Regions from separate parts of the Bacillus sp. AP8 genome, predicted to be linked through region 1. Evidence: riboswitches for the same ligand, from Rfam matches in the RefSeq annotation. Region 1 holds a riboswitch; each other region holds the start of a gene.
The links. Region 1 has a riboswitch for S-adenosylmethionine ahead of BN349_RS08240 (trans-sulfuration enzyme family protein). Riboswitches for the same ligand answer to the same signal wherever they lie in the genome.

Region 2: it holds a riboswitch for S-adenosylmethionine, as region 1 does, so the genes downstream of both, metK (methionine adenosyltransferase) here and BN349_RS08240 (trans-sulfuration enzyme family protein) in region 1, are expected to answer to the same signal.
Region 3: it holds a riboswitch for S-adenosylmethionine, as region 1 does, so the genes downstream of both, BN349_RS02375 (cyclase family protein) here and BN349_RS08240 (trans-sulfuration enzyme family protein) in region 1, are expected to answer to the same signal.

The regions. Positions count from the first base shown of each region.
Region 1 covers NZ_CAPG01000034.1:38,051-48,483, reverse strand. The annotation lists gene BN349_RS08290 (Hsp20/alpha crystallin family protein) at 1-80, opposite strand, end outside; gene BN349_RS08285 (MATE family efflux transporter) at 184-1,545, opposite strand; gene BN349_RS25315 (DUF2639 domain-containing protein) at 1,727-1,879, shown strand; gene BN349_RS08275 (DUF4870 domain-containing protein) at 1,935-2,255, shown strand; gene BN349_RS08270 (hypothetical protein) at 2,437-3,240, shown strand; gene BN349_RS08265 (beta-class carbonic anhydrase) at 3,320-3,889, shown strand; gene dapF (diaminopimelate epimerase) at 4,197-5,177, shown strand; gene BN349_RS08255 (phosphatase PAP2 family protein) at 5,373-6,041, shown strand; gene BN349_RS08250 (SRPBCC family protein) at 6,239-6,709, shown strand; gene mscL (large-conductance mechanosensitive channel protein MscL) at 6,805-7,257, opposite strand; SAM riboswitch class I at 7,637-7,739, shown strand; gene BN349_RS08240 (trans-sulfuration enzyme family protein) at 8,136-9,293, shown strand; gene BN349_RS08235 (bifunctional homocysteine S-methyltransferase/methylenetetrahydrofolate reductase) at 9,353-10,433, shown strand, end outside.
Region 2 covers NZ_CAPG01000080.1:3,608-14,040, forward strand. The annotation lists gene BN349_RS19185 (alpha/beta hydrolase) at 1-537, opposite strand, end outside; gene BN349_RS19190 (gamma carbonic anhydrase) at 979-1,497, shown strand; gene metK (methionine adenosyltransferase) at 1,657-2,859, opposite strand; SAM riboswitch class I at 3,054-3,190, opposite strand; gene pckA (phosphoenolpyruvate carboxykinase (ATP)) at 3,515-5,098, shown strand; gene BN349_RS19205 (hypothetical protein) at 5,283-6,239, opposite strand; gene BN349_RS19210 (RNA polymerase sigma factor) at 6,229-6,738, opposite strand; gene BN349_RS19215 (DUF3006 domain-containing protein) at 7,159-7,374, opposite strand; gene BN349_RS24365 (MBL fold metallo-hydrolase) at 7,389-8,813, opposite strand; gene BN349_RS19225 (DUF2584 domain-containing protein) at 8,984-9,226, opposite strand; gene BN349_RS19230 (alpha/beta hydrolase family protein) at 9,262-10,050, opposite strand; gene BN349_RS19235 (ABC transporter substrate-binding protein) at 10,171-10,433, shown strand, end outside.
Region 3 covers NZ_CAPG01000012.1:61,331-71,763, reverse strand. The annotation lists gene BN349_RS02380 (DUF2179 domain-containing protein) at 1-159, opposite strand, end outside; gene BN349_RS02375 (cyclase family protein) at 752-1,489, opposite strand; SAM riboswitch class I at 1,613-1,714, opposite strand; partial or broken gene BN349_RS23115 (AmiS/UreI family transporter) at 1,897-2,505, opposite strand; gene BN349_RS02365 (NupC/NupG family nucleoside CNT transporter) at 2,665-3,843, opposite strand; gene BN349_RS23110 (DUF305 domain-containing protein) at 4,185-4,814, opposite strand; gene BN349_RS02350 (P1 family peptidase) at 4,972-5,940, opposite strand; gene BN349_RS02345 (ECF transporter S component) at 5,956-6,501, opposite strand; gene BN349_RS02340 (energy-coupling factor transporter transmembrane component T family protein) at 6,793-7,635, opposite strand; gene BN349_RS02335 (energy-coupling factor transporter ATPase) at 7,663-8,535, opposite strand; gene BN349_RS02330 (energy-coupling factor transporter ATPase) at 8,532-9,395, opposite strand; gene BN349_RS02325 (aldehyde dehydrogenase family protein) at 9,513-10,433, opposite strand, start outside.

The sequences.
Region 1 (10,433 bases):
AAGTCATTCCAAAAATGATCGCCCAGTACTTTTTCATGATCTGACGTATTATTTTCAAATTGATTCTGTTCTTGTGCCATAGCCCACCCTCCAAATAGAAAATGCTATTAGGAATAAACCGTATAAGTATAATCACTTTTTTCTTATAAACTATATGAAGAGTAGGTTGTATATTATGAGTAGTTACGATGATACTTTCGTGACGAATTTCTTCTTCTGAATGTAGATGAGACGAATAGCTAAGCTGATTGCACCGATGGCAAGACCAACAATCAGCCCTATCCAATAACCGTAAGCACCCATATTTGTAAAATGAGCAAACAGATATCCAGTTGGAAGTCCAATAATCCAAAAAGAGGTAAAGGACATAATAAATGCGATGTTAACATCCTTGTAGCCTCTTAATGCTCCTTGTATTGGTGCCATAATAGCATCTGATAATTGGAAGAATAAAGCGAATATTAAAAAATGAGCTGCTAAATTTATGACATCAGCTTCATTAGAGTATAGAGCCGCAATATTTGTTCTAAAGAAGAATAAAACAATACCAAATAATAATGCCATACCTATGGCAAAAACGGTACCGATTATACTGTATTGTCGAGCGTGAATGTATCTTTTCGCGCCTACTTCAAAACCAACAACGATTGTCATAGCCATCGAAATACTTAAAGGAACCATGTATAAGAACGAAGCGAAATTCATAGCTGTTTGATGAGCGGCAATTGTTATCGTATCAAATGAACTCATTAGTAGTGTTACAGCTGAAAAAATACTTGTTTCAAAGAAGATGGACAAACCGATTGGTATGCCAATTTTTAAAACATTTTTACATTCTTTCATGCTAATAGGAACAATCTTCCTAAATAATTGATATTGCTTAAACGGATGGATTTTCACTACGACTACAATTGCAATGAATAAAATCAACCAATAGGTGATGGATGTTGCTACTCCTGCTCCAACACCACCTAGCTCTGGGAATCCCAATTTACCAAAAATAAATAGATAGTTTAATAAGACATTAATAGGTAATGAGATTAATGTAATGATCATAGATACTCGAGTTTGTCCAAGAGCATCAATAAAAGAACGCAACACATTATAAAAAAATAACGGTATGATTCCCCATGATAAAGCCACTAAAAAATCGTGTGCTACTTCACGTACATGTGCATCTAAAGACATGGAATCTAATATAGGATTTAACGTGAAGTATCCGATAAATAGTACACATACAGCTAAAATGATTGCTAAATAAGATCCCTGTGTAACAGAATAGGGTACCCTTTTGGTATTTTTTGCTCCTACTAATTGTGAAACAATTGGGGTAATAGCAATTAAGATACCAGATAGACCTGTATTAACCGGTACCCATATAGAACTTCCGATGGCAACTCCAGCTAGGTCTTTTGATGAATAATTACCTGACATAATTGTGTCAAAAAATGTCATAGAGAACATGCCTAATTGTGTAATTAAGACAGGTAGCATGATCTTTAAGAACAATGCGATTTTTTCATTTGTTGTATTTGCTAGTTTCATATTGAATCCCTCTATTTCTACTTCAAAACATTATAATTTATGTGGATAAATTCATATCATGAGATTATATCATAGAATGCAAAAGAAGTATTGCACTCATCGTCTATTTAATTGAGAAATTAGTCATATTTTCTCTACTAGTTCATATGTTAATAGAAATAGAATATAGGAGGATGCATATATGGCATATAAACATTCAAAAGGTTGGTATGTTTCTCAATTAAGAGAACTAGGAATTACGAAACATCCAATAGAATTAAAAAAACTGAAACTGTATAAAACGTATATTGTTCGTCATTTATATTTTTCAACTGTTGAAGAAAAGTTGAAATGATAACGAAACTAATTCATAATTCTTTCGTATAATAAGTACGAAAGGAGTGTTTGCAATGGTATCAAAAGATGAAAGATTAATGGCTGCTCTTATTTATATTGTTAGTTTTTTCACTGCGTTTATTGGGCCTTTATTAATATGGTTACTACAAAAGGATAAAAGTTCATTTGTTGATTATCATGGTCGAGAGTATTTTAACTTTTTTATTTCATATGCCGTTTATGGGTTTATTGCAGGATTGTTAATGTTTGTATTAGTAGGATTTATCCTTGCGCCAATCGTCGGATTGGCTGCATTCGTCTTTACAATTATCGGTGCAATTAAAGCATACGATGGCGTAGAATATCGTTTTCCTTTTATTTTTAGAATTTTATAAAGTAAAGACGAGAATTTTAATATGAAAGTAAACTGACTTATTTAAAACACAACGATGAAAATGCTTTGTAGTGTTTTAATATAAGTCAGTTTTTTTGTTTCAATGGAAATACAATGTGTATTTACGTTTTTATCGATATCAATAGTATTCATTAACGGGAGTCTAATAATAAGGTGAGTGTATGAATATAAAGCATTACTATAAAAAGACGGCAAATGTCTATTTGAATATTTCACTATTTTCCTTGCTTATTAGTGGAGGAGTGTTCTTTTTTGCGCTTTTCTTTCTTACTAAAAGAGAAATATGGGTTTCGACTACACCGTTTATGCTATTAAGCTGTTTGTATTTTGCCAATTATGTTGTTTATACAAGAAGATTCGAGAGTTTACCTGATGAATTAGATACTAGCAAATCTAATTTGTTAGAAGAAGAAAACATACTAATGACATTCATGCCAGCACCGACATTAAGGGTTTTGTTATTTACACCAAAGGGGAAATTAGTTGGTGAAATATGTGATTATCATAGTGAATGGTATCATTGGCTAATCCCAAATAGTTTATCTGCTATACTACCTCATACATATGTATTAAAAGATCAAAACCAACGCACATTAGCTACTTATAAACTAAGCTCGTTTATGCAAAACAGCATGTCTATTTTTAATGAGTCGGAAGAGCTTATTGCTCACTATAAAGAGAATTGGAAAAAGTCGTTTTTTCGTTTTAATGGAGAAGTTATCAATGCAGATGGTTGTGTTCGAATGAATATTAATATAAGTGGCTTCTTGCAGTCTTTCACTATATCATCAATTGATAATCGAAATTTGGTTTCTTTTCAAAAGGGCTGGATGAATTTAGAATGGGGGGAAAAGTTTAAAGAATTAAATACGCCAATCCTTTCTTTTACAAGCGTATCAACGAATGAAGACAAATTATGTATCTATGGAATATGTGCTCGTTTACTCAATCATAGAAAAAATTGAACAAAATAAGACAAATTACAACAACTAATGATTCAGATTTGTTATAATTATTTGGAAAAAATAAGGTTGGTGAATAAAAATGAAAGCACTAGATGAAATCCTAGCTTATAATGAAGAATTTGTAGGAAAAAAGGAATATGAAGTTTTTCAGACGGATAAATTTCCTGATAAACGAATGGTAGTCATAAGCTGTATGGATACAAGGCTCGTGGAATTACTTCCAAAAGCTATGAATCTTAAAAATGGTGATGTTAAAATCGTCAAAACAGCAGGTGCGATCGTTTCTCACCCGTTTGGTAGTGTTATGCGTAGTATTTTGGTGGCTATTTATGAATTAAATGCTGATGAAGTATTTATTATTGGTCATCATGATTGTGGCATGTCTGCTGTTTCTGTAGATCGCTTTAAAGAAAAAATGGAGCTACGAGACGTTAAGCCAGAAACACTATCAATTATTGAAAACTCTGGATTACATATTCAAGATTGGTTAGAAGGTTTTGATGATGTAAATGAAAGTGTTAAGAGCAGTGTAGGTGTTGTTCGCAATCATCCTTTAATGCCTGCTGATGTACCTGTACACGGACTAGTTATTCATCCGACAACAGGAAAATTAGATGTTATTGTGAATGGTTACGAAGATCATAAATAATATGAGTTATCAATCCGTGTAGGGTGTATATTCCTACACGGATTTTTACTATTTTACACTTTTAGATAGATGTGTGTAGCTTGAAAAAACATCGTCATGTTGTTCATATGGTTAGACAATGAAAGATAAGAAAAATATTTTTCATTTTCAAGAGAGTGTAAATCAGTTATTATTTCAAAAAAGTACGTGACGAATATGTAAATTCATCATATTATGTCTGTGTAACTCTTTTTATTGTTTGTTATTATTAATGTTAAATGTACAAAAAGATTTGAAATGAACATACATAAAAAAACGGAGGATTATTATGGAGCTGAAATTTATTAAATGCCATGGTTCAGGGAATGACTTTTTAATATTAGATGAGTATTCAAATCCTATTCCATTAACGGATGATGAAAGAGCAAAACTTACCGTAACTTTGTGTAATAGAGAACAAGGTGTTGGAGCAGATGGGATTCTATTCTTTCAGAAAAGCGAAATAGCAGATGGCAAAATGAGAGTTTTTAATGCAGATGGTTCAGAAGCATCAATGTGCGGGAATGGTTTACGCTGTATTGCTCGATATGCAAGTGAACTTTTAAATAAAAAACAATTGCAAATTGAAACAATGAAAGCAGTATTAGCAGTTGAAAAAACGGAAGAAATCTATACAAATATTCCAACTTATAAAGTTGAAATTTCTCCTGTTTCTTTCCAAGTGTCAGATTTACCAATGAACATAGATGAAGACACTTTTATGAACCAACATGTACTCCTATTATCAGCTAATCTTACTTTTACAGCTGTTGCGGTGCCTAATCCACATTTAATTTCAATTGTAGATCAACACATTATGCAAAGTAATGTGCAAGAAGAAATTTCGACTTATGTTAATAGCGAAAATCCAATTTTCCCTGACGGTGTTAATGTAAGCTTTGTTAACCTTATTCAAGAGGGCAGTATTTTTGTTAGAACTTTTGAACGAGGTGTAGGCTTCACGAATGCCTGTGGAACAGCGATGAGCGCTTCTACGTTAGTTACATGCATCCAAAACAAAAATGCATTTAATCAAGAAATAACGGTTTATAATCCAGGTGGAAAGGTTAAATGTATAGCACATAATAATAATGATCATTACTCTATTGACCTAATTGGTAATGCTACCTTTGAATATGAGATAGTCCTTGAGATTACGAATGAAGCTTCATTTCAAATAATCAGCAAAGTAGATTTCCCAACTGAAGTTGCGGCATATAAGCAAATGCAAGAAGATGTCCATGCGTTTCTAGCGGAACATCTACACTAAGAGAAATATTTTTTCATTATTCTATTTGAAACAACAAGATGTTAAAAAGGATGTCACTCAAAGGTGCAAATTTTGGGAGACATCCTATTTTTTGTCTACATTCTGTTAGACAACTACAAACTGTATGTTATACATGGTGTATAGCTAAAAATAAAGAGAGATAGCATGATGAAAAAATGTTAAGGAGAACTTAGTATGAATAAATATCTTCAAGAGAATACAAGGGAGAAAAATGCTCGCTATATTATAGCGATGGCAAGTTTATTAGTCCTATTTTCGGTGGTATTTGCATTTATGGTCTATCGACTTCACATAAATGAGTTAAAAAACTTTGATTATTCGATTATTAAATTTATTCAAAGTCGAATTTCTGAACAATTAACATCAGTGATGAAAATAATCACGTTTTTCGGTGGTCAACTAGGCTTGGTTTTAGCGGTCTCAATTAGCAGTATTATTTTGTTTTTTTTCAAGAAGAGATATGCTGTATATATCATATTATCATCCATAGCGGGTTTAGTTTTGAATCTTTTACTTAAAGGATTCTTTGAAAGAGAAAGACCTGTATTTTATCGTTTGATAGAAGAAAATGGTTATAGCTTTCCTAGCGGACATAGTATGAGTGCGATGATTTTTTATATATCATTAGCAGTTATTTTGGCTAAAATTTCTAAAAGTAAAATGGTAGATATTATTATTGGAATTCTGTTTGCTATTTTAATTATTTTGATTGGTATAAGCCGAATCTATTTAGGAGTACATTATCCTAGTGATGTTTTAGCGGGATTTGCTGCTGGTGGATTTGTTGTTTGTATTTGTAGTATTGCACTCAATTATTATGAATTTCGTCGAAGAATAAGTTGAAATATATGGTTACTATTACTCTTATCTATCTATTTTTAACATGCTATAATGATTGCTTAGTTTTTCTTGGTTTTGTTTCAAATACAGTGAGTGAAAAGAGTAAGACTACTACGATAAGCATGTGTTTCTTAACAGTTTGAATGTATTTGAACAGAGCTTAGTTCCAAAAGTGTTAGGAATAGGAGATATTAGTAATCATGGAAGAAGTATTAGTATATAAGATTAAAGAAAGTATTGAAGCTCCAATCGAGAAGGTTTTTTCATTTCTATCAGATGATGACAAAATTAAAGTGTGGAGTCAGATTTTTGTTGAGAATATATATGAATCCGAACAAGATAAACTGGAATGTAAACCAGGAACGAAATATAAAACAGTTTCGAAGTTCAATAAAAAAATAATTACGACTGAAGCTGTTTTGCTTGAGTATGATTTTCCTTATAGTACAGCTGTTCAAGGCAATACAGATCAAGGGGTAATGACAACTAGGTACCTATTAGAGGCATATGAAAAGGATAATCAAATAGTAACACGGTTAATGCTAGAAACATATATTGTCCCTAAAAACTGGTATTATAAACTAATGGTGAAGTTGTTGGGATGGACATCAAAAATAATGATGGAAGAAGAGTTGGAAAAGTTAAAAACAATTGCTGAGGAAAAAGAATAGAAACTAAGAAAAGAGCTATGGATACGGCTCTTTTCTTAGTTTAGTAATAACTTATTTCATCATATGTAAGATTGTACAAAATCATTCAAACATTCTTAGTTTGATACGGCTTTTTCTTCATCTAGAAAGCTTGTACAAGCAGGACAACGTGTTGCTTCAATAGCTATTTCTGACAAACAAGCTGGGCATTTTTTTGTAGTAGGAGCTGGTTGTTCTTTCTTTTTCGTGAATTTATTTATCTGTCTAATAACGATAAAGATACAAAAAGAAATAATTAAAAAGTTAATGACATTGTTTAAGAATAATCCATAGTTAATGGTAGCCGCTCCAGCTGATTTTGCAGCAGCGAGAGAAGGATAATCTTTACCAGATAGATTAATATATAAGTCTGTAAAGTCAACTTTTCCGATTAATAAGCCGATAGGAGGCATTAATACATCCTCTACGAAAGAAGTGATGATCTTTCCAAATGCCGTTCCGACAACAACCCCAACTGCTAAATCTAACACATTACCACGATCAATAAATTTTTTGAATTCTTGCCACATCGAGTAGTCTCCTCTTTTCCTTGAATTTTTCGCTTTCTCCAATATACCAAATATTAGGTAGGTATACTAACTAATTTGCATTTTAGTACAGGACAGTTTGCTAAAAGATTGTGGATTTTCAATAAGTTTGGTGAATAAAAGTAGTGGATAAAAAAGGTCAATTGAAGCGTAAGGTACGAGACTGTTGTATGAAGATTGACCGCCCTGTGGAAATCAAGCATCCGAGAGAGTAGCATAGCCTATTTTTCCTCCATCTTAATAGGCAACAAAGTTAGCGAAAATAGTGTATTACATAAATTATTGTTAAAATATATTGACAAATCTGAAAATACTCCTTATGATAAAAAAACAAAATATTAACAATTAACTACATATCATACTCTTATCTAGAGAGGTGGAGGGACTGGTCCTGTGAAGCCTCGGCAACCATCATATAATGAACGGTGCCAATGCCAGTAGAAATATATTCTAGTCGATGAGAGAGAAGTCAATATAAGTATATAAGGGCGCTCTTTCATAGTGGAAGAGCGCTTTTTGTTTATATTGAAAATGATTTTTATATCAAAGGCATGGTTAGACGTTACTTTTGATATGAAGTAAGGAATTTTGATGCAGCAAATGCGAGAAATGAGTATATCTACTTGGCACTAACCTTAGGATTGCAAATGATTTAGAACTTATATTAAAAAAGAACGAAAATATGCCAAATGATAAAATCAATGCAGTTAAATTGTAGATGCATTACCTGAAAATAGAGTCATCCACCAAGAACATACACCATCAAGAAGTTGATTGAAAATCATTGGTGAGATTATAAATCTCTTTAATGATCATTACATATTAAAAAAATGAATTGTTGATAAAATGGAGGATGAAATATGAATTTTATTACTAAGCTAGTTCAATCAGGAGTAAAAAGAGATCCATCGACAGGAGCCATTAGTACACCCATCTATCAATGTACTACTTTTGAACATCCTGAGCTGGGTAAAAGCACAGGATATGATTATGCTAGAACAGCTAATCCTACAAGAAGAGCACTCGAAGAAGCAATTGCCATTTTAGAAGAAGGTGACGCAGGGTTTGCTTTTTCATCTGGAATGTCGGCGATTTCAACGATTTTATTCCTATTTAAAGCTGGAGATCATATCGTCATCTCAGATGATTTATACGGAGGAACATACCGTGTTTTAGAAGAAATTTTTAAGAACTTTGGAATATCAGCTACATACGCAGATACTTCCTGTACGGAAAGTATAATTGAAGCAATAAAGCCAAACACTGCTGCATTATTTATAGAAACACCTTCTAACCCATTAATGAAGGTGACAGATTTACAAGCAGTTTGTCAAATAGCAAAAGAGCGCCACTTATTAACAATCGTAGATAACACATTTTTATCACCATATTTACAAAAGCCAATCCAGTTTGGTGCTGACATTGTTATTCATAGTGCATCGAAGTATATAGGTGGACATAATGATGTAATCGCTGGTTTAGTAGTAACCGCAACTCCTGAACTTAGTGAAAAAATGTTAAAGTTGCAAAATGGAGCAGGTGCTATTCTTGGACCTCAAGATTCTTGGCTTCTACTAAGAGGTATAAAAACATTGGCAATTCGTATGGAACAACAGCAAAAAAATGCATATCAAATTGCTAGCTGGCTCGAAGAACAAGACCTGATCACAAAAGTGTACTATCCAGGACTTCAATCTCATCCTCAGAAAGCGATTAATGAAAAGCAAAGTAATGGACATGGAGCAATGCTTTCATTCGAAGTGGAAGATATTTCGGTAGTAGCAGCCATTTTGAAAAATTTGAAAATCATTAGTTATGCAGAAAGCTTAGGTGGAGTGGAATCATTAATTACGTATCCATATACGCAAACACATGCTGATATCCCGAAAGAAATGAGAGATAAAATGGGTGTGAATGATCGCTTACTACGACTTTCTGTAGGTATTGAACATGTAGATGATTTACTTTTAGATTTAAAACAAGCTCTACAGCAAAGTCGAAAAAATAGTTTAGTTTAATGGATGACTATTTTTCAACGTAGAAACTACCAGAAAAATGATATTGAGGTGAGTACGTCATGAATTTTCGTGATGAAATACAAAAAAGAATTTTGATCGGTGAAGGTGCGATGGGTACACTTCTTTATGCTACTGGTGTAGATCAATGTTTTGAAGAATTAAACATAACGAATCCAGGCTTAATTAAAAGTGTTCATCAAGCGTACGTCATTGCCGGTTCGGAAATTATCCAATCGAATACTTATGGAGCGAATCATTATAAGTTAAAAAGATTCGGATTAGAAGATCAGGTTTCCGTAATTAATAGAGAAGGAATGAAAATAGCTAGAAGTGCGGCAAATGAGGATTGTTTTGTTTTTGGGACAATTGGCGCGACGAGAAGTCTTCGCAAATCGGACATTTCGATAGATGAAATAAAAAGAAATTTTCGAGAGCAATTATTCAGCTTATTATTAGAAAATCCAGATGGTATTATTTTGGAGACCTATTATGATTTTGAGGAAATGGAGTCCGTTCTGAAAATTGCCAGACAAGAAACGACTTTACCAATTATTGCGAATGTATCTCTACATGAAATTGGTTATTTACAAAATGGAATGCATTTGAGTGATGCGCTAGAAAGATTAGAAGAACTTGGAGCAGATGTTGTCGGTGTTAATTGTCGTCTTGGTCCATATCATACCATTCGTTCGTTTGAACAAGTACCTCTTTTTAAAAAAGCAGTACTGTCTGCATATCCGAATGCAAGCCTCCCAGAATATTTAGATGGGAAGTTGAAGTACGAAGAAAATCCTGAATATTTCGGAAAAAGTTCATTACTCTTACGTGAACAAGGGGTAAGGGTTATTGGAGGATGTTGCGGCACCACGCCAAAGCATATTGAAGAAGTTAAGAAAGCTTTAAAAGGTTTAGAGCCAATTACAGAAAAGAGGATTACTCCAAGAAAGGTTGAAGTGATTCAAACTAGTGTGCAAGGAGAATCAGAAGCGTTATATGAAAAAGCAAGAAAACAACGTACTATTTTAGTAGAATTAGATCCGCCAAAGGTATTGAATACCTCAAAGTATATGGAGGGTGCGAAAGCATTAATGGATGCTGGAGCCGATACCATAACGATGGCTGATAATTCATTAGCTTCAC
Region 2 (10,433 bases), on a different contig from region 1:
TTCATGATACCAGCGAACAGATACTTTCGTAATATACAAGGAATCATTCATGCTCGATTCCCGTATTTCAGGATCTCTTGTTACCATATCAATGGTAATACCTGTAGTGGCCTTAAATTTAGGATAAGCAATATTTAATAAAGCAGATGCGGCTTGTACTCCTTTTGGCGGTGACATGAGAACACCTAAGCAAGGTGAAGACAAAATTATTCCCGCGATATTAACTTCCGCTTCTTGTAACAAACGAACTGCTATCAACCCACCCATACTATGTCCAAGTAAAAAGATTGGCAAATGATACTGATAGGCTTCTTGAATCCAATCCTTCACTTCTATTAAATATTCTTCAAAAGAGTTAATATGTCCTCTTCTAGCTCTAGTCGTTAATCCTTGTCCAGGCAAATCCCCCATAATGACATGGTAGCCTTCAGAACGCCACATTTCAATTAACCATCTATATCTCCCTTGATGTTCCATAGCTCCATGAACTATGACTATAACTGCCTTTGCATCCCCTTCGGCTTCCCATTTATACATGATGTACCCTCCTAAAAAAGATCATTACTGTTATTTCTTACAGCAAGAAAAGCACAAGCGCCTAAGCGACTTGGTCAGCCCCTACAGAAAAAGACAAATCGTTATCGAAGCTATTTAGCAATCTCCTAAACAAAATGGCTTATAACCATGAAGGGCTAATCATGCTGGAGCTAGACAGTCTTCTAGGTCCAAAACTTTTTTCTTTTTAATGAAACACTCAATACGTTTGATATCTTCTTTAAATCGCATTTGGATATTTATTTCCTTTATTATACTCACTTTTAACGTATAGAAAATATCACATTATTTACAAAATAGTCTATTTACATTTTAAATCAATCTATTCATTAAATAAAAGAAATTGTACATCAAGTACCTTTCCGTTTAAACTATTATATAGAATTCTTTAAAAAGGTCAATTTCACATGGGGAGTGTATGTAATGTTAGTTTATCCATTTCATGAAAAAAAACCAGAGATAGATGAAAGCGTTTTTATTGCTGACTATGCTGTTGTAACTGGTGATGTAAAGATTGGCGAGAAATCAAATATATGGTTTAACACCGTTATTAGAGGAGACGTTGCTCCTACAATTATTGGAAAAAGAGTGAGTGTTCAAGATAATTCTGTACTTCATCAAAGTCCCAATAACCCATTAATTATTGAAGATGACGTAACAATTGGACATAGCGTTATCCTCCATAGCTGTATTGTCAAAGAGGGCGCTTTAGTCGGAATGGGTTCTACTATTTTAGATGAAGCAGTAATTGGCGAAGGAGCATTCATCGGTGCTGGAAGCCTAGTACCTCAAGGAAAAGTCATTCCTCCTAATACTTTAGCTTTCGGGAGACCTGCAAAAGTCGTACGAGAATTAAATGAAGCAGACATTGCCGATATGCAAAGAATAAGACGTCAATATGTAGAAAAAGGACAATACTATAAATCTCTACAAAAAAAGTAAGGAACTTATTTAAGGAGCAACCAAAAGTAAAACAAGTCTGTTAGAAGGTTACTCTTTAGCATGGTAGGCACTAGATCTAGAAAATACGTTATTGTTCCATTTATATATACGAATGAAATACAAAAAGAGAGCATTCATAACTAAATGCTCTCTTTTTTATTATGCTTTTAGAGCTGCTGCTTTCAACTCTTCTGCTTTATCTGTACGTTCCCAAGGAAGGTCAATATCTGTACGACCAAAATGACCGTATGCTGCTGTACCTTTATATATTGGTTTACGTAGATCTAACATTTTAATAATTCCTGCAGGACGAAGGTCAAAATGATTACTTACTACATCTACTAATACATCTTCATCAACCTTACCAGTACCAAAAGTATCTACTGCAATGGAAACAGGTTTAGCAACGCCAATAGCATATGCTAATTGAACTTCTGCTTTATCTGCCAATCCAGCAGCAACGATATTTTTAGCAACATAACGCGCGGCATAAGCTGCAGATCTATCTACTTTTGTTGGATCCTTACCAGAGAATGCTCCACCACCATGACGTGCATAACCGCCATACGTATCTACAATTATTTTACGACCTGTTAATCCAGCATCACCTTGAGGACCACCAATAACAAAACGGCCAGTAGGATTAATAAAGTATTTCGTGTTCTCATCAATTAATTCTGCTGGAACTACTTGATTAATAACAAGCTCTTTCAAATCTTTTTGAATTTGTTCAAGAGTTATTTCTGGGTCATGTTGAGTAGAAATAACAATTGTATCAACTCTAACTGGCTGATTATTTTCATCATATTCAATTGTAACCTGTGTTTTACCATCTGGACGTAAGTAGCCAAGAGTTCCATTTTTACGAACTTCCGTTAAACGACGTGCTAATTTATGCGCTAATGAAATAGGTAAAGGCATAAGTTCTTTTGTTTCATTACACGCAAAACCAAACATTAATCCTTGGTCTCCTGCACCAATGGCTTCAATTTCTTCTTCTGTCATTTGTCCTTCTCTTGCTTCTAACGCTTTATCAACACCTGCAGCGATATCAGCAGATTGTTCATCTATAGAAGTTAACACTGCACAAGTTTCAGCGTCAAAACCATATTTTGCTCTAGTATAGCCAATTCCTTTAATTGTTTCTCTTACAATCTTAGGAATATCTACATAAGTAGATGTTGTTATTTCTCCAGCAACTAACACAAGTCCTGTTGTAACAGATGTTTCACAAGCTACTCGTGCATTTGCATCTTTTTTTAGTATTTCATCCAGAATGGAATCTGATATTTGGTCACAAATCTTATCTGGATGTCCTTCAGTTACTGACTCTGAAGTAAAAAGTCGACGTTTCTTAGACATCAAATTACCCTCCTCAAATTTGGTAGAGGCTTTCTCGAATAGTTATACTATTCATTTTTCCCTCTTTTGTTGACGGAATTCATTTTCCTAGACACAGGAACTTTCTTTAGGTTTTTCAGAGGATTTTTTGTCCATAAAAAAAACCTCTCCTTGATGTGAGGAAAGGGTACTTGTTTACGTACATCAGCCTTTCGCTCTTATCGTTCAAGGACCAATGCCTTGCATCAGTTGAGCACCTTTGCTACAAAAATAATCAAATATGTGATTATTTTACATATAGCAGGTTGCTGGGCTTCATCGGGTCTGTCCCTCCACCAGCTCAGGATAAGAGAATCCGTTCGTTTACACATAATAACACAACTATAATATTTGTCAACTTTTCACCCTTATAAAACCTTGGGGAATATGTAATAATAGAAAGTTTTATGAAATGTGAAAATTCTAACATACTTTCTTTGAATTTATATTTTATACTTAAATTAAGATGGAAGAAATCTAATAATACACATTCATTAATGAAAACGTGCATTTTTTGAACTGTTTGTGATTTTTCAATAAATTAGTATAGATTAATAAATCAAATGTGTTATACTATTTAATATGTTATACTATTAAGAAAAAAATTACATTAATGATAAAGGAAGGTATTTCTTATATGAATACGGTAGAGATTTCAAATGAGCTACATGAACTCTTAGAAGGAAATAATGTCTCTGTTCAGCTTTCTGTTCCACAATTAGTTGAAAAAGTATTAACTCGTAATGAAGGAGTACTTACATCTACTGGTGCTGTTAAAGCTGAGACTGGAAAATATACTGGACGTTCTCCTAAAGATAAATATATCGTTGAAGAAGCATCTACTAAAGATAAAATTGATTGGGTTAATAACCAACCAATTTCTCAAGAAGTATTTTTAAAGCTTTATAATAAAGTTATTTCTTATTTAAAAGAAAAAGAAGAAGTATTTGTTTTTAATGGTTTTGCAGGAGCTGATAAAAAATCACGTCTACCCATTCAAGTAGTAAATGAATATGCATGGCATAATCTTTTTGCACACCAATTATTCATTCGTCCTACTAAAGATGAATTAGTGGATCACGATGCGCAATTCACGGTTATTTCAGCACCGAATTTTAAAGCAGATCCTACTATTGATGGAACGAAATCAGAAACGTTCATTATTATTTCTTTTGAGTATAAAACAGTATTAATCGGTGGAACAGAATATGCTGGAGAAATGAAAAAATCTATATTCTCTATCATGAACTACCTTCTTCCTGAAAATAACATCCTTTCTATGCATTGTTCTGCTAACGTCGGAAAAGAAGGAGATGTTGCATTATTCTTTGGACTTTCTGGAACTGGTAAAACAACATTGTCTGCCGATCCAAACCGTAAATTAATTGGCGATGATGAGCATGGCTGGTCTTCAAATGGTGTATTCAATGTTGAAGGTGGATGCTATGCTAAATGTATTGATCTTTCTAGAGAAAAAGAACCACAAATATTTGATGCGATTCGCTTTGGCTCAGTATTAGAAAATGTTGTGGTTGACGAGCACACTAGAATCGCTGATTATTCAGATAAAACATTAACAGAAAACACTCGTGCTGCATATCCAATCGATGTTATGAATAATATCGTCGTACCAAGTGTTGCAGGACATCCAAATACAATTATCTTTTTAACTGCCGATGCATTTGGAGTATTACCTCCAATTAGTAAGCTATCAAAAGAACAAGCAATGTATCACTTCTTAAGTGGATATACTAGTAAACTAGCTGGTACTGAACGTGGTATCACTTCTCCAGAAGCAACATTCTCTACTTGCTTTGGATCACCATTCTTACCATTACCTGCAACAGTATATGCTGAAATGCTTGGTCAAAAAATTGACGAGCATAACGCTAATGTATTCCTAGTAAATACAGGCTGGACTGGTGGAGAATATGGTGTAGGTAGCCGCATGAAACTAGCGTATACTCGCGCAATGATTCAAGCTGCACTTGAAGGGGATTTAACAACTGTTGAAACGGAAAAAGATGCTATTTTCGGTTTAGAAATCCCACAACATGTTCCTGGTGTACCAGACGACGTTCTACAACCATATAAAACATGGAGTGATCAAGCAGCATATGAAACAAAAGCAAAAGAATTAGCTACTAAATTCCGCGAAAATTTCAAGAAATTTGCCAATGTTTCTGCAGAAATCAAAGAGCTTGGTGGCCCAATTCAATAATAGGTAAAAAAGCGCAAGCTCCAGTCTACAAATATATAGACTGGAGCTTTTCTACTGAACTAGGGAATATTTCCCCTTAGCAATATAAAAAGAGCGTCCAAGTAGTGATGAGACATCTTTAAGACGCCCTTATGAACACACTTTTTGTATTGTATATCATTTCATTTGCACTTCAAAAATACTCTTACTTTACATGAACTACTACCTTTTCATTTTGAATGATAATCGACCATTTACCCTTGTGTGGGAATTGTAATTCACCAGAATAAAATCTTGTTTCTGCTAAATCCGTCTCATCTATATTATCTGTTGCTGTAAAATATAAGGTTTTCTTTTCACCTGTTTCTTTTGAAAGGATTGTAACAGGAAGAGTTTTCTTTAACTTGCGATCATGCACCTCAATCTGTACTTCTCTCTTATCATTCACTACAAAATCCTCTTTAGAACGATAAATAATACTCTTATTAGACTTTGGATAGGGCTCCTTTACTGTAATAGAAAAGTTAGCAAATGGTTTGTTATCTATCGTAAAAAAGAAAATCCAATCTCCTGCATATGGAATGGAACGAAAACTTGTTAAAAGGTGGGCATCCTCTCCGTACAAACTACCTTGTAGTGATAGACCACCGAATGGCAATATCTCTACTTCTTCATGCGTTTTACTATTCTTTGCTACGATATTGAGTGGCTTATTTACCAATTGACTTGAATCCCCCCATACATAAACGAACATCTTCGCAATATTTCTCGAATCCTCCGCTACCCATTCAAGACCATTAAAGAGAATACCAACTTTATTAGGTATCCCTAATACCCCCTGTGGGTAAACTAGCCGTCCATCATGGTCTAATAAATCAAAATATACACCTTTAGAAGAAATTAATTCCTTTTTCGGTGATTCTTTCGGCTTTATCTGCTTCACATAGTTTCCCATGAATACAGTAGAAAAAACGAATAGTAAAACGATCGTACAAGATGTCACCCATATCGCAAATGGTCTAGACCTTTTACTTTTCCTTATAGGCTTCCTTTTTTCATTAATAGATTGCAATATATGGTCCCTTTTTGTATCAGTAAGCTGAAAATGAGGAAGCTGCTTTAAATTATTGAGTAATTCATCATTCCTTTTATTACTTTTCATAAGGTCCTTCCTCCAATAATTTTTTTAATTTTTTCAGCGCTCGAAAAAAGGTCACATCTACTTTATTCGTACTCCACCCTAATATTTCCGCACATTCACTACTCTTCATTTCCAAAATACCCTTTACATATATAACATCACGATACGAATCCTTTAGTTTAACTATCGTACGATATAAATGTCTTTGCTCTTCATCTATTAATAATTGGTCTTCAATACTATCGCTTCTATCTTCTTTTTGTTTTCTAGAAAAATTTAAAAATAAGTGTTGTTTACTATTTCTTCTAAAGCTATCTCTGGCAACATTCCTCGCAATTGATATAAGCCATGTTTTAGGATGTGAGGAAGCTCGATACTGGTCTAATGAGTATAAAGCTTTTAGAAATGTTTCTTGAACGAAATCCTCTATATCTGTTCCTCCTGTATAATAAGCTAAATATCGAGAAATATCTTTTTCATACAATCGAAACCATGTTTCTATGACATCTCGTGAATTCATAATTCACCCCCAATCCATTTCATGAAGTAGACGTTTTAAAACAAAAAATCTTACACTATTTAAAAAATTTATAATGAAACTAGATGACTGTTTTTACATACTTTCAAATAGTGCCCCTATGAGGTCACCAGTTCCGATGCTTCCGTAGAAAACTCAAGCTTACGCTCCAATTGACCTTTTTATGCTAATGTTATCCATTGCACTTCTTTAATAGCATTCTTTTAGCAAACAGCCTGATAGGCATTTGATTAAATGACCTATACATTCGTAATGTTCTTTAGAACTATGAAAAATCCCTTTAATCAGACCTATGTTAACATTGAATTAAAACAGAAAGACCCGAAAAAGTTCTCTTAAAAGAGAAACCATTTTCGGGTCTTTCTTCAACCTCTATTTATGCTTATTCAAATAAGCTATTATTTAACCATCTTCCCATAGTTGATTCATCAGTGATTTTATCGATTTTCTTCTTTCTTCTGTAGCCAGCTCATTTTTCACCCATTTATTATCGATAAGCTCTACGACATCGCCTTCATAAACATTATCAGCTACTAAGTCTTTTAAAATATCTTCAGTAACTCCGTTTATTTCAATGACAACAAACTTACCCTCAAAACGATCTACAATGCCTTTCATAAAACATCACTTCCCTATTGTGGTGTAAATGCTGTACTTGCACTTGTTGTTTGTCCATTAGCTGAAACAGTAATATCACCGTTTACAGTATAACCTTTAGCCGCACGACCCGTCCTAAATTGAATCATGGCGATGCCATTCTCATTTGTTATACCACTATATTCTGTTTCAGTAGATTTATAATGTAATTTCAAATTAACATTTGCGTTAGATACAGGTTTACCATTCGTATCGACCACTCTAACCGATACTGTTACAGATGCGTTCTGACCAGGATTAGGCTGATCTATGCTTGCTGTCGCTGTAATCGGTGTAGTAACATTCGTATTATTTTTTGGTACTTCCGTTGTTGTATTTCCCTTTGATTGTGTTGTTCCAGTATACTTCCAAGCATTCTTATTCACTTTCATAGTTGTTCCATCCGTCTTAAAAACAATCGTTCCATCCGTATCTGTTCGATATATATTGACATGATGGCTTGCTAATCTTGACAATATTTCATCTTCTGGATGACCATAATTATTTTTGCCTACTTGTATCACACCATAGGTAGGCTGAACTTCTTGGACGAATGATTCTCCCGTAGAATATTTACTCCCATGATGACCCACTAATAAAACAGTTGATTTTACCGTTTCACCTGAAGCAATAATTTTTTGTTCAGATTCAATTCCGGCATCACCTGTGAATAGAAAAGACTGTTCACCATATGATAATCTAACGACAGCACTCATTTCATTTGTTTCCGTTGAATGATCGATAGGTGCAATCATTTTTGCTTGGACAGCTGAATCAAGATCCAGATTCATTCCTGCTTTTGCTGTAGAAATTTTCAATCCTTTATTTTGGATCGATTGCAATACAGATTCGAATGTTTGAGTACTACTTTGAATTCTCGGCATATATACTTTTCCGATAGTAAAGGAATCGATAATCGCATCAATTCCTCCAATATGATCAGCATCTGGATGCGTTCCAATTAGGATATCAACATTTTTTATACCTAATTGTGATAAATAAGTAACCATCAGATCTTCATCATCGTTATTGCCACCATCAATGACCATTACCTTTTTATTAGGTGTAATGATAACTTGAGCGGCCCCTTGTCCAACATCAACAAAATGTACTTCTAATGTTCCATCTCTTGTTTCAGTAGAGCTAGGACTTGTAGTAGCTGGCGTTTTTTCTTCTTTGTTATTCTTTATTGGTTCTTGTGCTTTACTTTCTTGATTTTGATCAGAAGAAGTGGATTGTTCATTTTTCGTGCCTTCAGACGAAGAACTTGATTCCGTAGTCGATGAACACCCTCCTAATAAGATAGACATGATCAGAACTGTGCTAAAAATAAAACCCATAGTAGATTTAGTTTTCACCATTTTTGTTCGAGACAGTACAATAGCTATACTAACTAAAATTAAGACTCCTAACATCATCATATGAAGGCCCCTCTCGTTGTAATGAAATCCTTTTTGATTTTATCTGTTTCTGTTCAATCAAAAAGGAGCCATGCAACAGAACTAAAACAATCCTTACAAGAAACCAAAATGGATTCCTAAAAGGAATGATTTATTTCTGAGCATGGCAAAATGATTCGTTTTGTTATTCTTTAGTTTACCGAATGTAATGAAGTTAGTTCATATGTAATAATTGTATGATTCTTTTCCCATACCACTTTTTTTATAATACCTGTCCCCGATGTTTCACCATCCATTGTTTTTTTCACAGGTAAAGGAATTTCTATAGGATATAAACGGTATCCATTCTTTTTTAACGAAAAATCATTACTTTTTAAACGCTCTTCTTTTCCTTTTGTAACAATCATAGTATTTAATTCTAGAGGCATACCCATATTTCATCTCCCCTTTCTATACATATATTTTACCATCATTTATTATGTTGTTTCATCCAGTTCGTTAACTTTTTCACTGTTTCACGATTTATTTCCGGCGGAAAAAAGTGGGTAAAATGCGGAAAATACCAACTCTCTACGACCTTATTATGCTTTAGCAAAATTTCTTCTAATCGATAAGCCTGCTTAACGGAAACATTTTGATCTAAAACACCGTGTATGATTAAAACGGGGCATTGAATTTCATTCACTCTTTGGTTAGGAGTGCGCTCTTGATATCGCTCTGGATACTTACTAGGTGGCCCCCCTATTACCCTCTTCATCATCCGTCTTAAATCAATTCTTTCTTCATAGGTTAACGTAATATCTGATACTCCACCCCATGTAACTAATGAAGCAACACTTGGACACTGAATAGCTGTCCATAAAGCCATTATACCTCCACGCGAAAATCCAAAAACATGAATATCACGTACTTTTTTATGATGTTCTAACACTTTATAAGCTGCAATCGCATCTTGTCGATCAGCTCCAACAAAATCCTCTCGTCCCTCTCCTCCTTGATTACCACGATAAAAAGGGGCAAATACAATAAATCCTTGAGATGCAAATTGGATAATGCGCCCTGGACGAACTTTTCCTACATTTTTAATACCACCACGTAAATATAAAAACCCATCATATTTCTCTTCACATTGCGGTTCAGCTAATAATCCTTTAACACATAGGCCATCAGAAATATAGGTAATTGTAAACAATTTAATTGTTGGATGAGGAGACGGGAAAGGAGTACAAGAAACAATTGTACCATCTACCATATTCATTGCTCTATTTCCCTTTCTTTAATTCCATAATTGTTATAGGCATTCACACATTTTTTAAATGCTTCATAAGATATGTTAAACCTTTATGGGAATAAATACACGTTTTTAGGAGGATCTTGAATGAAAAAATGGCTGAAAATAAGCATGTCAATTTTAATTATTGTATCCATGTTTACATTAATTGTAGCATGTGGAAAGGAAAAAATTAAAACGGTCAAAGTAGCAGAAGTAACACGTTCTATATTTTACGCACCGCAATATGTTGCTCTAGAAAAAGGTTTTTTTGAAGATGAAGGTTTAAAAGTTCAAATAACCACTACTTGGGGTGGAGATAAAACGATGACTACTCTATTATCCGATGGTGCAGACATCGCATTAGTTGG
Region 3 (10,433 bases), on a different contig from region 1:
ATTAAAAACAATTGAAAGTCCAAATACGTATATTAAAGCTTCCATAAAACCTAATATTGATGCTGGAATGGTCAGATTTTTCACTAAAAATATCGTACGCAACGTAAAACAAGGTACATAAATAAGTTGTAATAAAAGAATCAAAATAATATCTTTCAAGTTCAGTACCTCCATCCATTTACAAAGATGAATTTTCAAAATAATTATCACATCTACTATAGCTCTTAAATGTTATATTCTCAAATATTACCCTAATAAAAATAATAAAAACTTTTTTAATGTAAAGCTGTTTTCAATATCACAGTGTTAAAAGAATCCATTCTGTTCACTTACTGCCGCCGAATGCCAAGCTTCCTTGCTCGTTCCCCATTTTGCGGCCTTGTCACTCTCAATTCTTCCGAATGAGTCTCATGGAACCACTCAATCAATTCTTGCTAAAAATCAGGATTAATGTATTACAAAAGCAAACTACAATACTGACATTTGTTATTTTCGATTTACCAAGCATTCCCCTACTTATAACTACTTCGTCATAAAAATATAAAAGGCATCATAAAAACTATCAATCAGCTTTTGTGATGCCTTCTAAATTTATAAATTATCATTCTATCCATATTCAATCAATTACGAATATGATAAAACTTCACTAACTCTCTTTCTATTTGACTGTTTTGATAAAGAATTCTTTCTTTTTCTCTAACGTTCATCACTATTATCATTCCTCTTTTATGGAAAGCATATGTATCCATAATTAAGGTAGGATAGCGAAAGATCTTACAGGAAAACCAGATGCTTTTTCAGGCTTTGGAACAATATTCACAATAACAGCACCTTTTGGTGGTAATTGATCCAAATTCTTTAATAATTCAATTTGATATGTATCTTGATCAAGTACATAATACTCGGCTAATAGTACTCCATTTTTTTGAAAATCAACACTTGCATCTGTATCAAATGTTTCATGTCCAATAGCTTTAATCTGTCTCTCTTCGAATAAAAACTTTAATGCTTCAACTGACCAACCAGGAGCATGATTATTCCCTTCTTCATCCTTATTATTAAAAGCTTTTTCATCTGGCCAACGCTTACTCCAATCTGTTCGTAAGGCGACAAAACTTCCGTCACTAATTCTTCCATTGACTTCTTCGAATTGAAGAATATCTTCAACCGTTAAAACATAGTCGTTATTCTCAGCTGCCTCTTTTGATTTATCAATAACAATTAAAGGTAGGATCAATTCCTTTAAATCAATTTCATCTAGGAATCTTTGCCCGCGAACAAAATGAATTGGGGCATCGATGTGTGTGCCATATTGTCCTGCAAACTTAAAACTTTGTGCCAAAAATCCATCGTCATGAGTAAATAATGTTTGAAACTGTGCAGCATCGAATGCCGAAAAATGTGGAGATTCTGGTCCGAAGGTATGCGTTAAATCGACCCATTTCTTTTCTTTTAGTAGTTGGATTGCTTGTAATACTTCATTTGACATATTAATCACCTCAAAATATTGTAATTTAACTTCATCGAGTTCATAAAAACAATCTCGATAACGTCAATATAAAAAACCTCTTCCATTGTTAAGAAGAGGTTTTGGCATCAGAGTTATCGACTCTTCTTATCTTCAAGCATAGTTGCTTCTGGAATTAGCACAGTACTTAAAAAGTCTGTTGCTGAGGATTCAAAGGGCCAGTCCCTCCTCCTCTCTTGATAAGAAAGTTACTTATTCAATATATTTCGATTTTCTTCCTTCAAAAATGATAGGATTTGATACTACTGTACAAGCGATTTTTTTAAAAGTCAATATTTTTTGATAATTCAGATTAAAATATTTTGTAATGCAACCTTAAAATAATATTCCACATTAATGTTAATCATTATTTCTTCCCATCATTTTTTCTATTTATCAAATCTGATTAATATATCTTTAATATCATTTGCCTCTTTTATAAAATAGATGATAGAAGCAAGTAAAATGATTAGCCATAGTCTTTGAATAAACTGATCTTGCCAAACACCTATTAAATATAAAATAGCAGGTAAAGTTAATGTAACCCATGATTGTACGAACGCGACTTTACTTACATATTGTTCTACTGGTTTTTTTAAAATATTTAATACGTAAAACAAGTACCAAAGAAATGCCTACATAAACCACGTTAAACTATTCACATAATCATGAAAATGATAAACTGAAATAATGGCATACATGATAGCTATAATGGAAACCCATAGCGAAAACCAACCTAAACCACTTCCATCCATTCCCTTATAAAAAGTAAAGCTCACATAAAGAAACGTCAATCCAAACAAGAACGTAGCTGCATATCCATATATCGTCCAATTACTTTGATCAGAAATAATGATTAAATAAAAGGGAATGATCACTTGTAATATTCCTACAAATAAATTAAAAATAGCTACACTTTTAGTGTCTGCTTTTCCTGAAAGCATAAAACTATTTAGAAACAACGTAGCTCCAGAGAGTAATATACCTACATAAGCCATAATCCAAGCCTTCCTTCATATGTTCCAATCTATTTATACATGAATGTTTCTCGATTTTTTACTCGTCCGAAGAGTGTTAATTTGGTCAAGAATGCCATCGATATCTTGACACATTCACTAAATTCAAATGAGTATCAATCAAAAGTTAAACAGGCTTTTTTATATAACTAACCCAACAACAATTCCTGATAATAAACTTACCAAAGTTGCACCGTATAAGAGTTTTAATCCAAAGCGAGCTACAACATTCCCTTGTTTTTCATTCAACCCTTTAACCGCCCCTGCAATAATACCAATTGAAGAAAAATTCGCGAATGAAACTAGAAAAACAGAAATAATTCCTAATGATCGATTACTAAAACTAGCTGCAATTTCACCTAAACTTATCATTGCAACAAATTCATTTGTAACAAGTTTAGTTGCCATAATACCACCAGCAGCTACTGCTTCAGACCATGGAATTCCCATTAAAAAGGCAATTGGTGCAAAGATATATCCTAGAATATCTTGGAATGATATCCCTATTGCCATATCAAAAATAGCATTAATAAAAGTCATTAAGGCGACAAAACCAATTAACATCGCTCCAACAATAACAGCCACTTTGAAGCCATCCATTATATATTCTCCTAGCATTTGAAAAAAAGACTGCTTCTCTTCCTCAATAACCAAAAGATCTTCCTCAGGATTCACTTTATATGGATTAATAACAGAAGCGATGATAAAACCTCCAAAAAGGTTCAATACAATAGCCGTAACAACATATTTGGGATCAATCATTGTCATATAGGCACCAACAATCGACATAGATACAGTCGACATTGCTGAAGCACATAATGTATACAAACGTTGAGGAGTTAATTTGTCTAATTGTTTCTTAACAGTAATAAAAACTTCAGATTGTCCTACCATCGCTGAAGCAACGGCATTATAAGATTCTAGTTTTCCCATACCGTTCACCTTGCTCAAAACCCATCCAACCCACTTCATGATAAAAGGAAGAATCTTGAAATATTGTAGAATTCCAATTAAAACTGAAATAAATACAATTGGAAGTAAAACATCAAGGAAAAAAGGAGATTCTCCATTGTTTGCCATCCCGCCAAATACAAACGCTATTCCAGCTTTGGCATACTCTAATAAATGATCAAAGATTGTTGCAATACCTTTAATAACAACAAAACCAAAGCGAGTATTTAAAAGTAACATGGCTAATAAAAGCTGAACTACAAGCATAATAACAATATACTTATACTTAATTTCCTTTTTGTTTTTGCTTACGATTAAAGCAAGTCCAAATACAACAGCCAATCCAATGATTGAAATAAGATATCTCATAATAACCTCCAATATTCATGTTGTAACCTCTCAAAGACTTTTTAAAATTCATCAATAAAGGTATTTTTTCTCTAAAGTGTGCTTTTATTCTTAATATGGGGTTATTCATCTTTTCTGTTGACAATTTTCTTTAAAAGATGGTTTATAAAATGAGTTCTATGGATGATTATAGATTTAGGGGTACTAATCCTTTGGAATGTACTAAGTTCAAGGAGGCTTATGGACACTCCTCGCAAAGTGGCGATCATCTTGGAACAGAAACCTATGCTCATCTTGTAATTCTCATAAAAAAGATGTTATCGAAAAACTTTTCTTTTCGATAACATCTTTTTTTATGTCTATTATGATAATGTTTTCAAAAGTTGCTTCATCTCAATAAGTTGCTTCTGTTGAGATATCGTGATATTTTCTGCAATTGCTTTTAATTCCGCATTTTTCGTGTATTTTAAAATATTGCGTGCCATCATTATTGCACCTTCATGATGAGGAATCATTTCTTCCAAAAAATCCTTATCAATATTTCCTGTTGGTAAAGCTTTTTCCATAGAATGAATCATTTTTACATAAGCTTTTTTATATCCTTGTAAGTACTTTGCTTCTTTTTTCTTATCCACTATTGGTTTGCTTTTCAGTTGGTTTAAAAGCATTTTCATTTCTCTGATTCCCTTAATCTGTTCTTTAATGATATTACCAGCTATTTGTTTTACTTGTTCATTACTCCCATACTTCAATATATTCTTCGACATTAAAACGGCTGCCTCATGATGAGGGATCATTTCATATAAGAAATCAAGTGTAGCGTCCCCTGTAGTAGGAGCACTTTCCATTCCTTTCTTCATATTTTGTAATATCGTTTTATATTGAGTGTAATAGGCTTCTTCCTTAGCATCAAGAGCTGAGTATGTTGGAGAACCATAAAGACACAATATAAATGCCATAATCATTATGCTCATATTACGAATCCTTTTCATCACATTACTCCTTACGTTTTTTGGTTTATTGTGTTAGGAAGATATGTATTTTATACAAATCTTTTCTAAGCATAAAAAAACCTTCCATATCATTTTGATAAATGGAAGGTCAATGAGTATATTATTCTTATACTTATGAAGAAGAAACAATATTAAGTTATAATTGATTACATTCTTTATAAGAAGGTATATTCGCTATACTCTCAGCTGATGTGATGGCATTTATTATCGCCATCTCCATTACTTTTGCTGCTAGAGAACCAATAACATCAATTGAAACCTTCTGAGTTCCAGTTGCTAATGTAAAGATCGTATCTCCATCAAACATAGTGTGTGCTGGATAAATCGTTCTTGCATAGCCATCATGCGCCATTTGTGAAATCTTTGTTGCCTCTGCTTTCGTTAAATCTGCATTCACTCCAATAATACCGATTGTTGTGTTTGTACCTGGTTTCATAGCGTCAGGTTGAATTCCTTCTAGCATATTAATACTATCTAAAATCGTTCGAGTATTAGGGTCAAAAGTACCTGCTAATATTTCTCCTGATGTAGGATCACGCACATCCCCTACTGAATTAACCGCAACTAATGCACCAACTACGACTCCATCACTTAATGTAATAGACGCAGTTCCTAATCCGCCCTTCATACAATTTTGAAACCCTAATAATTTTCCAACTGTAGCTCCACATCCTGCACCACTATTTCCAACTTGAAAAGGATTTCGACTTGCTGTTGAGGCTGCAGCATAACCCATCTTTTTATCTGGTCTAACCTTATGATTTCCATGCGACAAATCAAAAAGGACTGCTGATGGGACAATCGGCACTTTTGCCACTCCAACATCTAGCCCTATTTCTTTTTCCTCCAAATATTGCATGACGCCTGATGCAGCATCTAAACCGAATGCACTGCCTCCACTCAAAACTATGGCATGAACTTTTTCTACTAGATTAATAGGGTTTAATAAATCCGTCTCTCTTGTACCTGGAGCCGAACCACGTACATCCACTCCCGCTGTAGCGCCTTCTTCAACTAAAACAACTGTACAGCCTGTTAATGCCTCTAAATCCTCTACATTTCCAACTTTAATTCCTGGTACATCAATTATTTGCCCTTTACTCATGTAATCAGCTCTTTTCTACACATCTAGATCATCAGAAATTTTAGATTTTTTTGTTTTTCCTAGTTGCTTCCATGCTAACACAACAGCCATTGTAATGATAACTGCAACAATCGCTTCAGGAATACCATTTGTTAGCGCAATCCCCCATGCCACACTTGCCGTTAAATAGTTTCGAAGAACTGCCATAACTAATACTAAACCTGTATTTGTTATCGTACCGAAAAATGCAGCTGTTCCGATTGCAAAAAATTCATTCTTTTTACGTAATCCAGCATATACGAGAAATGAAACTACTCCAATAAATAAACGTGGAATTATTGCTACCATAGGATCCTTAAACAAAGGAACCGTAGCATTTAAAAAAGAGGAAACCCCAAAAATTAAACCAATAATTGCTCCAACGCCCCATCCCTGCATAATCCCTCCGATAATAACTGGAACGTGCATAATGGTTGCATTTCCAGCTGCAGTAGGAACGGGAATATACCCCAAACGTGTGACACCTAAAAGAATCGCGATAGCACTTAGAACACCCGCAATAACAATTTTACGAACCGTCATACATCAATCACTCCTCATCGATATTATTAAATTGTTTCTAATTAAATGGAACTACCATTTGCAGTACATTCTATTCAGTTCCCATCAATAGTTAGTTTAGAATTACACTGACACTAATATTGTACTGACGAGTCACTTCCACTTTGTTTGACTAATTACATATGCAGTTTGATTTTCATTTAAAAGGAATAAAAGTGTGAAAGAATAGGATTATCGATCTGTATGCAGAAATCAAGTACAAGCATTATGCAACCAAGCTCAGTGTCAGCTAAAAAAGAAGAATATTATTGATTAATAGGCAAATGGAGATATGAATAATAAAATGGAAAATAAAAGCGTCAAAATTAATATGAAATAATCTTTAATAGAAACTTGATATATCGTATAAGAAGATCTTTGCCCTCCTGGAATGTAGCATCTCGATTCCATAGCGAGAATTAAATCTTCTGCACGACTCATAGCTACGTTAAATAGAGGTATTATGATAGGAAACATTTCCTTTGTCCGTTTAATGATTCTCCACCATTCACCTGAACCAAATTCAGCTCCTCTTGAAGCCTGAGCCTTCATCATTTTTTCCATTTCAATAGCAAAGGTTGGCACAAAACGAATAGCGATGGTAATAATTAAGGAAAATTCATGTACGGGAAACTTGATGACTTTTAGTGGTTTAAGCAAGCTCTGTATAGCATGCGTTAATTCTGTAGTAGAGGTTGATAAAGTTAAGACACTACTGATAAAAATAATTTCTACAAAACGGATAGCAGAAACAATAACAAGGCGAATACTTTCTTCTGTTATAAGAATAAATCCATAATGAAAAAATACTTTTCCACCAGAAAATACCGAGCCTTGAAATAGTAACTGTAATATAGCGAGTATTAATATAAATGGAATGGCTGGTTTTACACCTGAAAACCCATAACGTATAGAAATCTTTGAAAACCAAAATAACAATACACTAAAGAGTAAACCAATCATATTGCCAATATAACTTGTATTTAAAGCTATCGCTAATACGATTATCGTAAAGGCAAGGACTTTAATCCTCGGATCAAGTTTATGAACAATAGATCCTGTTGGAACATATTGTCCAATTGTGATATTTTTCGAAAGTTCAAATTCAGCTGCCACTACAATACCTCCTCTCTTTACGCCGATTTATTCAGCTAAAATTCTTAATACCTCTTTGGATGCTTCAGATACTGAAAAAGCATCTGTTCGGACATTAAATCCTTTTTCTTCAAGACGATAAAGTAGTTTTACCGTATCAGGTGTCCCAATTTGGTATTGTTTTAATTTTTCACTATCTGTAAAGATATCTTTTGGAGTTCCAGAAAGAGCGACTGTGCCATCAGCCATTACAAATACACGTTCTGCTAAGATAGCAACTTCCTCCATATTGTGAGATACAAAAATAATCGTCATATTCTCAGTCTTATTAAGCATATGAATCTTTCCCAATATTTCTTTACTAGACTTTGGATCTAATCCAGCCGTTGGTTCATCTAAAACTAAAACACTTGGTCTTAATGCAAGAATTCCAGCCAAAGCAACTTTACGTTTTTGACCACCACTTAATGCAAAGGTTTGGCGGTCCTTCATTTCCTTAAAATCCAAACCAACAACTTCCATAGCCCATTTAACTCTTTCACTCACCTCCTTCTTTGATAATCCACTCTTAAATGGACCAAAAGCGATGTCATCTCCAATAATACTTTCAAAAATTTGATCTTCTGGATTTTGAAATACAATTCCTACTTCTCTGCGTAAACTTTTGATATCCATTTTTCTATTTGATAAATTTCGTCCAGCAACAGTAACTTCTCCTGTCTCTGGGCGGATTAATCCATTAAAATGCTGTATGAGCGTGGACTTCCCAGAGCCTGTATGACCGATGATTGCCACACATTCTCCTTTTTCTATTTCAATATTTGTATTTTTTAAAGCAACATGTTCTAAAGGGGTACCTTTCAAATAGGTATGATATAAATTCTTAACGCTTACGATATATTCTTTCGGCGAGTTCATCATCCTACTACCTCATTTCTCGTACTCAGTTTGTATCGTTCGATTTCTTCAAGGAGTTCATTCTCTTCAATAATATCTTGCGAGAAATTTGGGAGATTACTATGAACGTGAGTAGCAATATGATTTACAGCAGGGACATCTAACTGGAGTTCACTTAGTTTCTCCTTATGTCTAAAAATCTCCTTCGGTGTACCATCCATAACAATTTTCCCACCTTCAACTACAAGAATTCTATCAGCTTGAGCGGCCTCCGCCATATGATGAGTAACCGTGATGATTGTCATCCCTTGTTTATGCATCGTACTCATTACTTGTAAAATGTCATTTCTTCCAAAGCTGTCCAACATGCTAGTTGCCTCATCAAAAACAATACATTTAGGCTGCATAGCTAACACACCTGCAATAGCTACCCTCTGCTTCTGTCCACCAGAAAGATGATGAGGGGGCCGGTTTCGAAATTCATACATTTTAACTGTTTCCAATGCCTCTCTTACTCTTTTCTTCATTTCTTCTCTTTTGATATTTAAATTTTCTAAACCAAATGCTACATCTTCTTCAACAATAGTAGCTACAATTTGGTTATCAGGATGTTGAAAAACCATTCCTACGTCCTGTCTAATCATTTTTTTCATAGATGATTCCTTTGTATTGCGTCCATTAATCCAAACATCCCCTAACGTTGGAAGGAGAATCCCATTTAAATGCTTTGAAATAGTAGACTTTCCTGAACCATTATGACCGATGATTGCTACATATTCCCCCGGAAAAATAGAAAATGATACATCATTTAATACTTCTACAGATTTTTTTTCGTTAATTTTATATGAGAAACTAACGTGTTCCATACGAATAATCGGGTTCATCTAATTCCTCCTTTCTATTTTCTGTTAAATCTTAAGAAGGACAATAGGGAGTTTTAATCAACTATATGATGGAGCCAATTAGCTATATGTTTAAAATTTACTTATTCAAAGAAATTATTATAGATCTACCTTTATCGATACATTTTTAACCTGTGTATAATTACGAAGAGCTTCTAACCCTTTTTCCCTTCCAAAGCCACTTTTTTTATAGCCTCCAAAAGGCATTTGTACACCCCCACCTGCTCCATAATTGTTAATAAAAACTTGCCCAGCTTGCAAATTTTGAGCTAATCGATGTGCTCTCCCAATATGATTTGTCCAAATTCCTGCTACCAATCCATAATCTGAAAAATTCGCTAATTGAACAGCTTCCTCTTCCTTTTCAAATCTAAATGCTGCCACAATAGGCCCAAAGATTTCTTCTTGTGCAATTTTACTATTTGGATAAACATTCTTTAGAAGTGTCGGTTGAAAATAATAACCAGCTTCTGCCCCTTTCACAATTTGTCTTTTTCCTCCTGTTACAAACTGTGCTCCCTCTTTATGAGCAAAATCCATATAATGTTCAATTCTTTGAAGCTGCTTTTCCGACATGATTGGACCAATATCTGTATCATTCATTCCTGGACCTAGCTTCAGTGATTTTAATCGTTCAGCTACCATATCTACGAATTGCTCATAAATCGTAGATTGAATAATTAACCGAGAACCCGCTGAGCACGTTTGACCTGCGTTTTGAACGATAGATTTGACTACCCATTTTAGTGCCTCATCTAAATTACAATCATCAAATATAATATTTGGAGATTTCCCTCCAAGTTCAAGAGTAACAGGTACAATATTTCGAGCAGCAGCCATCATTACTTTCATTCCTGTTTCAACGGAACCAGTGAAAGTGACATGGTTAATATCCGGATGGCTAGCTAAAACTGCTCCCGCTTCATGACCGTACCCAGTTACAACATTTACAATTCCTTTCGGTAATGTCGTTTGATCAAAAATATCTGCTAGCTTTAGAGCCGTTAATGGAGTATCTTC